2 regions of the Priestia flexa genome follow, and region 1 is predicted to be linked to the other one. Evidence: a T-box and tRNA genes for the amino acid it is inferred to sense, from the RefSeq annotation. Region 1 holds a T-box; the other holds one or more tRNA genes.
The links. A T-box is a leader RNA that pairs with one kind of tRNA and senses whether it is charged. The one in region 1 lies ahead of leuS (leucine--tRNA ligase), so its partner is inferred to be a tRNA-Leu.

Region 1 (3,396 bases):
TTTCACGACGACCTTTTTTACCTGTTTCTGGGTCTACTACGTTTACAAATTCATCAATGTTTGCTAATGGTGATTCACCAGTACCTGACGGCTTAATTTCCGTTGTTTTCGGAAGTACTAATGGAAGCTCGCTTTCTGGAACAGGCGTTGTTGTACCATCTTCCCAATGAATTACTGGAATTGGTTCTCCCCAATAGCGCTGACGGCTAAACAACCAGTCGCGTAAACGATACGTAACTTGTTTTTCACCTTTTTTGTTTGTTTCTAGCCAAGCAATCATATTCTCAATTGCTTCTTCTTTATTTAAGCCGTTTAAGAAGTCAGAGTTAACGTGTTCGCCATCTCCTGTGTACGCTTCTTTCGAAACGTCTCCTCCCGCTACAACTTCCTTAATTGGAAGTTCAAATTTAACAGCAAATTCATAGTCACGCTCATCGTGAGCTGGAACTGCCATGATTGCACCTGTTCCGTAACTCATTAATACGTAATCTGCAATCCAGATTGGCATTTTTTCGCCATTTACTGGGTTAATCGCATAAGCTCCCGTAAATACACCTGTTTTATCTTTCGCTAAATCTGTACGCTCTAAATCACTTTTGCTTTTAATTTTCTCAATATAAGCATCTACTACTGCTTTTTGCTCAGCTGTTGTGATTTTATCAACAAATGGATGCTCTGGTGCTAACACGGCATACGTTGCGCCAAAAAGCGTATCTGGACGCGTAGTGAACACCGTAAACGTTTCATCATGCCCATCAATTGTAAAGTGAACATGCGCCCCTTCAGAGCGACCAATCCAATTGCGCTGCATTTCTTTAATACTCTCTGGCCAATCTAATTCTTCTAAATCCTCTAGTAATCGATCTGCATAAGCAGTAATTTTTAACATCCACTGCTTCATTGGACGTCGTTCTACTGGGTGACCTCCACGTTCACTTTTACCATCAATAACTTCTTCATTTGCTAATACTGTTCCAAGAGCTGGACACCAGTTTACCGCAACTTCATCAATATACGCTAATCCTTTTTCGTATAACTTTAAGAAAATCCACTGCGTCCATTTATAGTAGCTTGGATCTGTTGTATTAATCTCACGCTCCCAGTCATATGAGAAACCTAGAGATTTAATTTGGCGACGGAAGTTGTTAATGTTTTGCTCTGTGAATTGCGCTGGGTCATTTCCTGTATCTAACGCATACTGCTCTGCTGGTAAACCGAACGCGTCCCATCCCATTGGATGAAGTACGTTATATCCCTGCATACGCTTCATACGAGATAAAATATCTGTTGCTGTATACCCTTCTGGATGCCCTACATGTAGGCCAGCTCCAGATGGATATGGAAACATATCTAGCGCATAAAATTTACGCTTTCCTTTATCTTCAGTCGTTTTAAATGTCTGATTTTCTTCCCAAACCTGTTGCCACTTCTTCTCAATTTGCTTATGGTTAAAGGCCATGAATACTCCTCCTTCTATTTTAAGACAATGGTGTTAGAACTATAAAAAACCCCTCATCCCTTAAGAAAGGGACGAGAGGTTGAATAAACTTCCCGCGGTACCACCCACATTAGCACAAATTATGTATGTACTCACTCATTTTCCTTAACGCGGATGACGATAAATGCTACTTCGTTCACATTTACAGCTCAAAGGTGAGTTCATGAACGGTCGTTTGTTGACTCCCACCAACCGTCAACTCTCTTTGCTCGTATCGCTCACTACTATTCCTTCTCAATGCTTTTCATATAGTAACTACCTTGTATTGTAAATAATATGTGATTAAACTGCAAGTTGTTCACACCATTTTATCAAAGTTTCTCTTCTTATTTATAAACAAATCTCTTAAAAACATACATAATGCCCATTTTTTTAAGAAATATCCAAACATTCAGCACACAAACGGCTAAAATGTCCATGTGCTGAACATCTTACTCTTTAAATACCCACTCCAAACGTAAAGAGGGCAATAGCTATCGCTAACCCTACGAGCGGAACAACGACAGTCATAGCTGCCACGGAGCCATAGGCATCTTTATGTGTTTCACCACAAATAGAGTTAATTGTAGTTACAACATATCCATTATGGGGAAGTGAGTCCAACACGCCAGATGAAATGGCCACAACTCGATGAAGTGCTTCAGGATTAACACCTGCGTCCATATAATGTGGTGCTAAGAGCGGTAAAGCAATCGCTTGGCCACCGGATGCCGATCCGGTCATCCCTGCGATAACGCTTACTGCAATGGCGCCTCCAATTAACGGACTGCCCGGAATACTGGTCATCGCTTCAACAGCGACATTAAAAGCAGGAGCTGCCTTTGCTACTCCGCCAAATCCAACAACAGCTGCCGTATTTCCAATTGCAATTAAAGCACCAAGTGTTCCTTCAGATAGCGCTCCCCAGAAGTCTTTAAAGTAACGACGGTTTAATACATACGTAGCAATGATTCCACTTAATAGCGCAATGATAAGAGCTGATTGCATCAATGAATTATGGAATACAAATGAACAAATAAGAACGACAACTAAAGGAATTAAACTAAGCAATGGATGAGGTAACTCTCTTCCTTTCTCCATTTTTGGGTCCGTCTCTCTCTCAACAAAGTGCTCACCATTTTGCACTGCTTTTGTAATAATTTTCTTCAACCACCAATAGCCAAACACTGCCATTAATACCGCCACAATTAAACTTACTTCCCAACCTGCATAAGGCGATGTATTCAAATAATCAATTGGAATCCAGTTTTGAATTTCAGGTGAACCAGCTGAAGTCATTGTAAACGTAACAGAGCCAAAAGCAAGAGCAGCTGGAATAAAGCGTCGTGGTAGGTTAGCTTGCTTAAACAAACTTACCGCCATGGGATACACAGAAAAAGCTACGACAAACAAGCTGACTCCACCATAAGTTAATACAGCACAGGCTAAAACAATGGCTAATACAGCTCTTTTCATACCGAGCTTTTCAACAATCCATTTTGAAACGCTATCAGCAGCACCGCTATCTTCCATCACTTTTCCAAAGATTGCTCCAAGTAAGAACATTAAATACCAAGACGTCACAAAGCCCGTAAATCCTGACATATAGTTACCAACAAAGTTCACTTCACCTTCTTTAACAAGCTGCGGAAACAAAGGCATTCCACTTGTTAAAGCTACTACTAAAGCACTTAAAGGTCCTGCTATTAATAAGTTCATTCCTCTCATAGTAAGCACAATAAGCAAGACTAAACCACCGATTAACCCAATCATACTAAGCACGTTTTCTTCCCCCTTTATATTAGAAAGCGTTTACAATCAAGTGGAAAACAACCTCCTCCCTGCTGACTTCTACTATCTTATTAGACAAACCATTGAGACATACCAGGTTTTATGGAACAAAAAAGCGACGCCGTCTG
Region 2 (3,396 bases), 940 kb from region 1:
ATGATCAGGTTGATAGGTCAGAGGTGGAAGCACGGCGACGTGTGTAGCTGACTGATACTAATCGATCGAGGACTTAACCAAATTAGAAAAGCGAAGGCGACTGTTGAATTGTGAAAGGCGTTGGAGCTTCTGATAGGGGAAACCGCTCTTTGGTTTCAATAACAGAAGTGAAACGACCGAACAATTAGGAGCTGTAGCTAGACAGTAAACTTAGTACTCAGCGAAAAATGTTATCTAGTTTTGAGAGAACAAGATAAAAAAGTCTTGCTTTTTTTCAAAGAAGTTGTATAATATAATATGTCTGGTGGCGATAGCAGAGAGGTCACACCCGTTCCCATGCCGAACACGGAAGTTAAGTTCTCTAGCGCCGATGGTAGTTGGGACTTTGTCCCTGTGAGAGTAGGACGTTGCCAGGCTTTATAAGATTCCACAGTAGCTCAGTGGTAGAGCAATCGGCTGTTAACCGATCGGTCGTAGGTTCGAGTCCTACCTGTGGAGCCATTTGGAGAGCTGTCCGAGTGGCCGAAGGAGCACGATTGGAAATCGTGTAGGCGGTTAACGCTGTCTCAAGGGTTCAAATCCCTTGCTCTCCGCCATTTATTTCTTAAATGGCCCGTTGGTCAAGTGGTTAAGACACCGCCCTTTCACGGCGGTAACACGGGTTCGAATCCCGTACGGGTCACCATAATTCTTATACATAGTTGGAGGATTAGCTCAGCTGGGAGAGCACCTGCCTTACAAGCAGGGGGTCGGCGGTTCGATCCCGTCATCCTCCACCATTTATGTTCTTATCATCGCGGGGTGGAGCAGTCTGGTAGCTCGTCGGGCTCATAACCCGAAGGTCGCAGGTTCAAATCCTGTCCCCGCAACCAAAGTGGTCCCGTGGTGTAGCGGTTAACATGCCTGCCTGTCACGCAGGAGATCGCGGGTTCGATTCCCGTCGGGACCGCCATTATAAGAAGGCTCGGTAGCTCAGTTGGTAGAGCAAAGGACTGAAAATCCTTGTGTCGGCGGTTCGATTCCGTCCCGAGCCACCATCTTATGAAAACACGCCGGTGTAGCTCAACTGGTAGAGCAACTGACTTGTAATCAGTAGGTTGGGGGTTCAAGTCCTCTTGCCGGCACCATGTTTTTCTGGAGGGGTAGCGAAGTGGCTAAACGCGGCGGACTGTAAATCCGCTCCTTCGGGTTCGGCAGTTCGAATCTGCCCCCCTCCACCATCTTATAGGGGTATAGTTTAAAGGTAGAACTACGGTCTCCAAAACCGTCAGTGTGGGTTCGATTCCTACTACCCCTGCCAATTAATACGGCGATTGTGGCGAAGTGGTTAACGCATCGGATTGTGGTTCCGACATTCGTGGGTTCGATTCCCATCAGTCGCCCCATTTTTATTGGGCTATAGCCAAGCGGTAAGGCAACGGACTTTGACTCCGTCATGCGTTGGTTCGAATCCAGCTAGCCCAGCCATACAATATGCGGAAGTAGTTCAGTGGTAGAACACCACCTTGCCAAGGTGGGGGTCGCGAGTTCGAACCTCGTCTTCCGCTCCATATTTTGAATAAAGTGGCGGCATAGCCAAGTGGTAAGGCAGAGGTCTGCAAAACCTTTATCACCGGTTCAAATCCGGTTGCCGCCTCCATTATTCACAATAAGTCCTGCCGGGGTGGTGGAATTGGCAGACACACAGGACTTAAAATCCTGCGGTAGGTGACTACCGTGCCGGTTCAAGTCCGGCCCTCGGCACCATTTATATTATTTCTGCCTTTTTTATTTTGCCAGTGTGGCGGAATTGGCAGACGCGCACGACTCAAAATCGTGTTCCTTCGGGAGTGTCGGTTCGACCCCGACCACTGGTATTAGTTTTACATAAAAGAACGTAATGTTAAGACTTCAACAAAGATGTTGAGGTCTTTTTTGTGTTTAGTCTTTTCAAAGCAACTGATTAAGTTTGAATTAAATAAAAATTGTAAATTAGTTAACAAAATGTAATTGATCTCTCTAGAAGTCGAGTGTGAAGAGGTGTACAATAAGTACTAAAGATGAAAGACTCACGCAGTAAGCTTCTTAGTTCACTGCTGAGGTGATAAGTTAGTTTGAAAGGGGATACATAGTTTTGAACGTAAATTATTTAGATCTACTGGCTAAGAAGTATGACACAGAAGAGAAAGTGGTAACGGAAATTATTAACTTAGAAGCAATTCTAAATTTGCCAAAAGGAACAGAACACTTTGTAAGTGATTTACACGGCGAGTATCAGGCCTTTCAACACGTATTACGAAATGGGTCGGGAAACGTAAAAGAAAAGATTAAAGATCTATTTAAGGATACATTATCTCAACAAGAAATTAATGAATTTGCGACGCTTGTTTATTATCCAGAAGAGAAGCTGAAGATTATTAAAGCAAACTTTACTCGCAAACAAGAACTACGTGATTGGTATACGACAATGATTAATCGCATGCTTGATTTAGTTTTGTATGCATCATCGAAGTATACACGTTCAAAGGTGCGTAAAGCACTCCCTGAGCAGTTTGCTTATATTATTGAAGAGCTTTTATATAAGACAGATGAATTTACAAATAAAGAGCATTACTATCATAAAATTGTGCAGCAAATCATTTCATTAGGACAAGCTGATAAACTTATATCAGGACTGGCTTATACCATTCAGCGGTTGGTTGTCGATCATTTGCATGTCGTTGGAGATATTTATGATCGTGGTCCAGAACCTGATAAAATCATGGAAACTCTTATTAACTATCATTCCGTCGATATTCAGTGGGGAAACCATGACGTTCTTTGGATTGGAGCTTTTGCAGGTTCGAAAGTATGCTTAGCTAATATTGTTCGTATTTGTGCACGTTATAATAACTTAAATATTATTGAAGATGCGTATGGTATTAACTTACGACCACTTCTAAACCTAGCAGAAAAATATTATGATGATAATCCTGCATTCCGTCCAAAAGAAAATGTAGGTTCGCAACTATCTGAGCATGAACGTTTACAGATTACAAAAATTCATCAAGCTATTGCGATGATTCAGTTTAAGCTTGAAATGCCAATTATTAAAAGACGTCCGTATTTCAATATGTCAGAACGACTTTTGCTTGAGAAAGTTAATTATGAAACAAATGAAATTACACTTGGAGATAAAACGTATCCTATTGAAAATGGATGCTTTGCAACGGTAAACCCTGAAAATCCACAAGAGCTCTTAGAAGAAGAGGAGCAGGTCATTGAGAAATTATTGTTTTCAGTTCAACATTCTGAAAAGCTAGCAAGACATATGAACTTTCTTATGAATAAAGGAAATCTCTATTTGAAATACAATGGGAACTTACTCATCCATGGATGCATTCCTTTAGATGAAGAAGGAAATATGGAAAAGATGGT

Region 2: it encodes a tRNA-Leu, which carries the amino acid that the T-box ahead of leuS (leucine--tRNA ligase) is inferred to sense. The anticodon was not compared.

The regions. Positions count from the first base shown of each region.
Region 1 covers NZ_CP090431.1:3,311,023-3,314,418, forward strand. Annotated here, with positions in the region: gene leuS (leucine--tRNA ligase) at 1-1,459, opposite strand, end outside; T-box leader at 1,524-1,745, opposite strand; gene LZP85_RS16990 (GntP family permease) at 1,937-3,259, opposite strand.
Region 2 covers NZ_CP090431.1:253,555-256,950, forward strand. Annotated here, with positions in the region: rRNA gene LZP85_RS01300 (23S ribosomal RNA) at 1-81, shown strand, start outside; rRNA gene rrf (5S ribosomal RNA) at 301-416, shown strand; tRNA gene LZP85_RS01310 (tRNA-Asn) at 427-501, shown strand; tRNA gene LZP85_RS01315 (tRNA-Ser) at 505-596, shown strand; tRNA gene LZP85_RS01320 (tRNA-Glu) at 611-685, shown strand; tRNA gene LZP85_RS01325 (tRNA-Val) at 704-779, shown strand; tRNA gene LZP85_RS01330 (tRNA-Met) at 796-872, shown strand; tRNA gene LZP85_RS01335 (tRNA-Asp) at 877-952, shown strand; tRNA gene LZP85_RS01340 (tRNA-Phe) at 962-1,037, shown strand; tRNA gene LZP85_RS01345 (tRNA-Thr) at 1,052-1,127, shown strand; tRNA gene LZP85_RS01350 (tRNA-Tyr) at 1,137-1,220, shown strand; tRNA gene LZP85_RS01355 (tRNA-Trp) at 1,227-1,300, shown strand; tRNA gene LZP85_RS01360 (tRNA-His) at 1,310-1,385, shown strand; tRNA gene LZP85_RS01365 (tRNA-Gln) at 1,393-1,467, shown strand; tRNA gene LZP85_RS01370 (tRNA-Gly) at 1,476-1,550, shown strand; tRNA gene LZP85_RS01375 (tRNA-Cys) at 1,566-1,639, shown strand; tRNA gene LZP85_RS01380 (tRNA-Leu) at 1,658-1,746, shown strand; tRNA gene LZP85_RS01385 (tRNA-Leu) at 1,775-1,856, shown strand; gene LZP85_RS01390 (fructose-bisphosphatase class III) at 2,114-3,396, shown strand, end outside.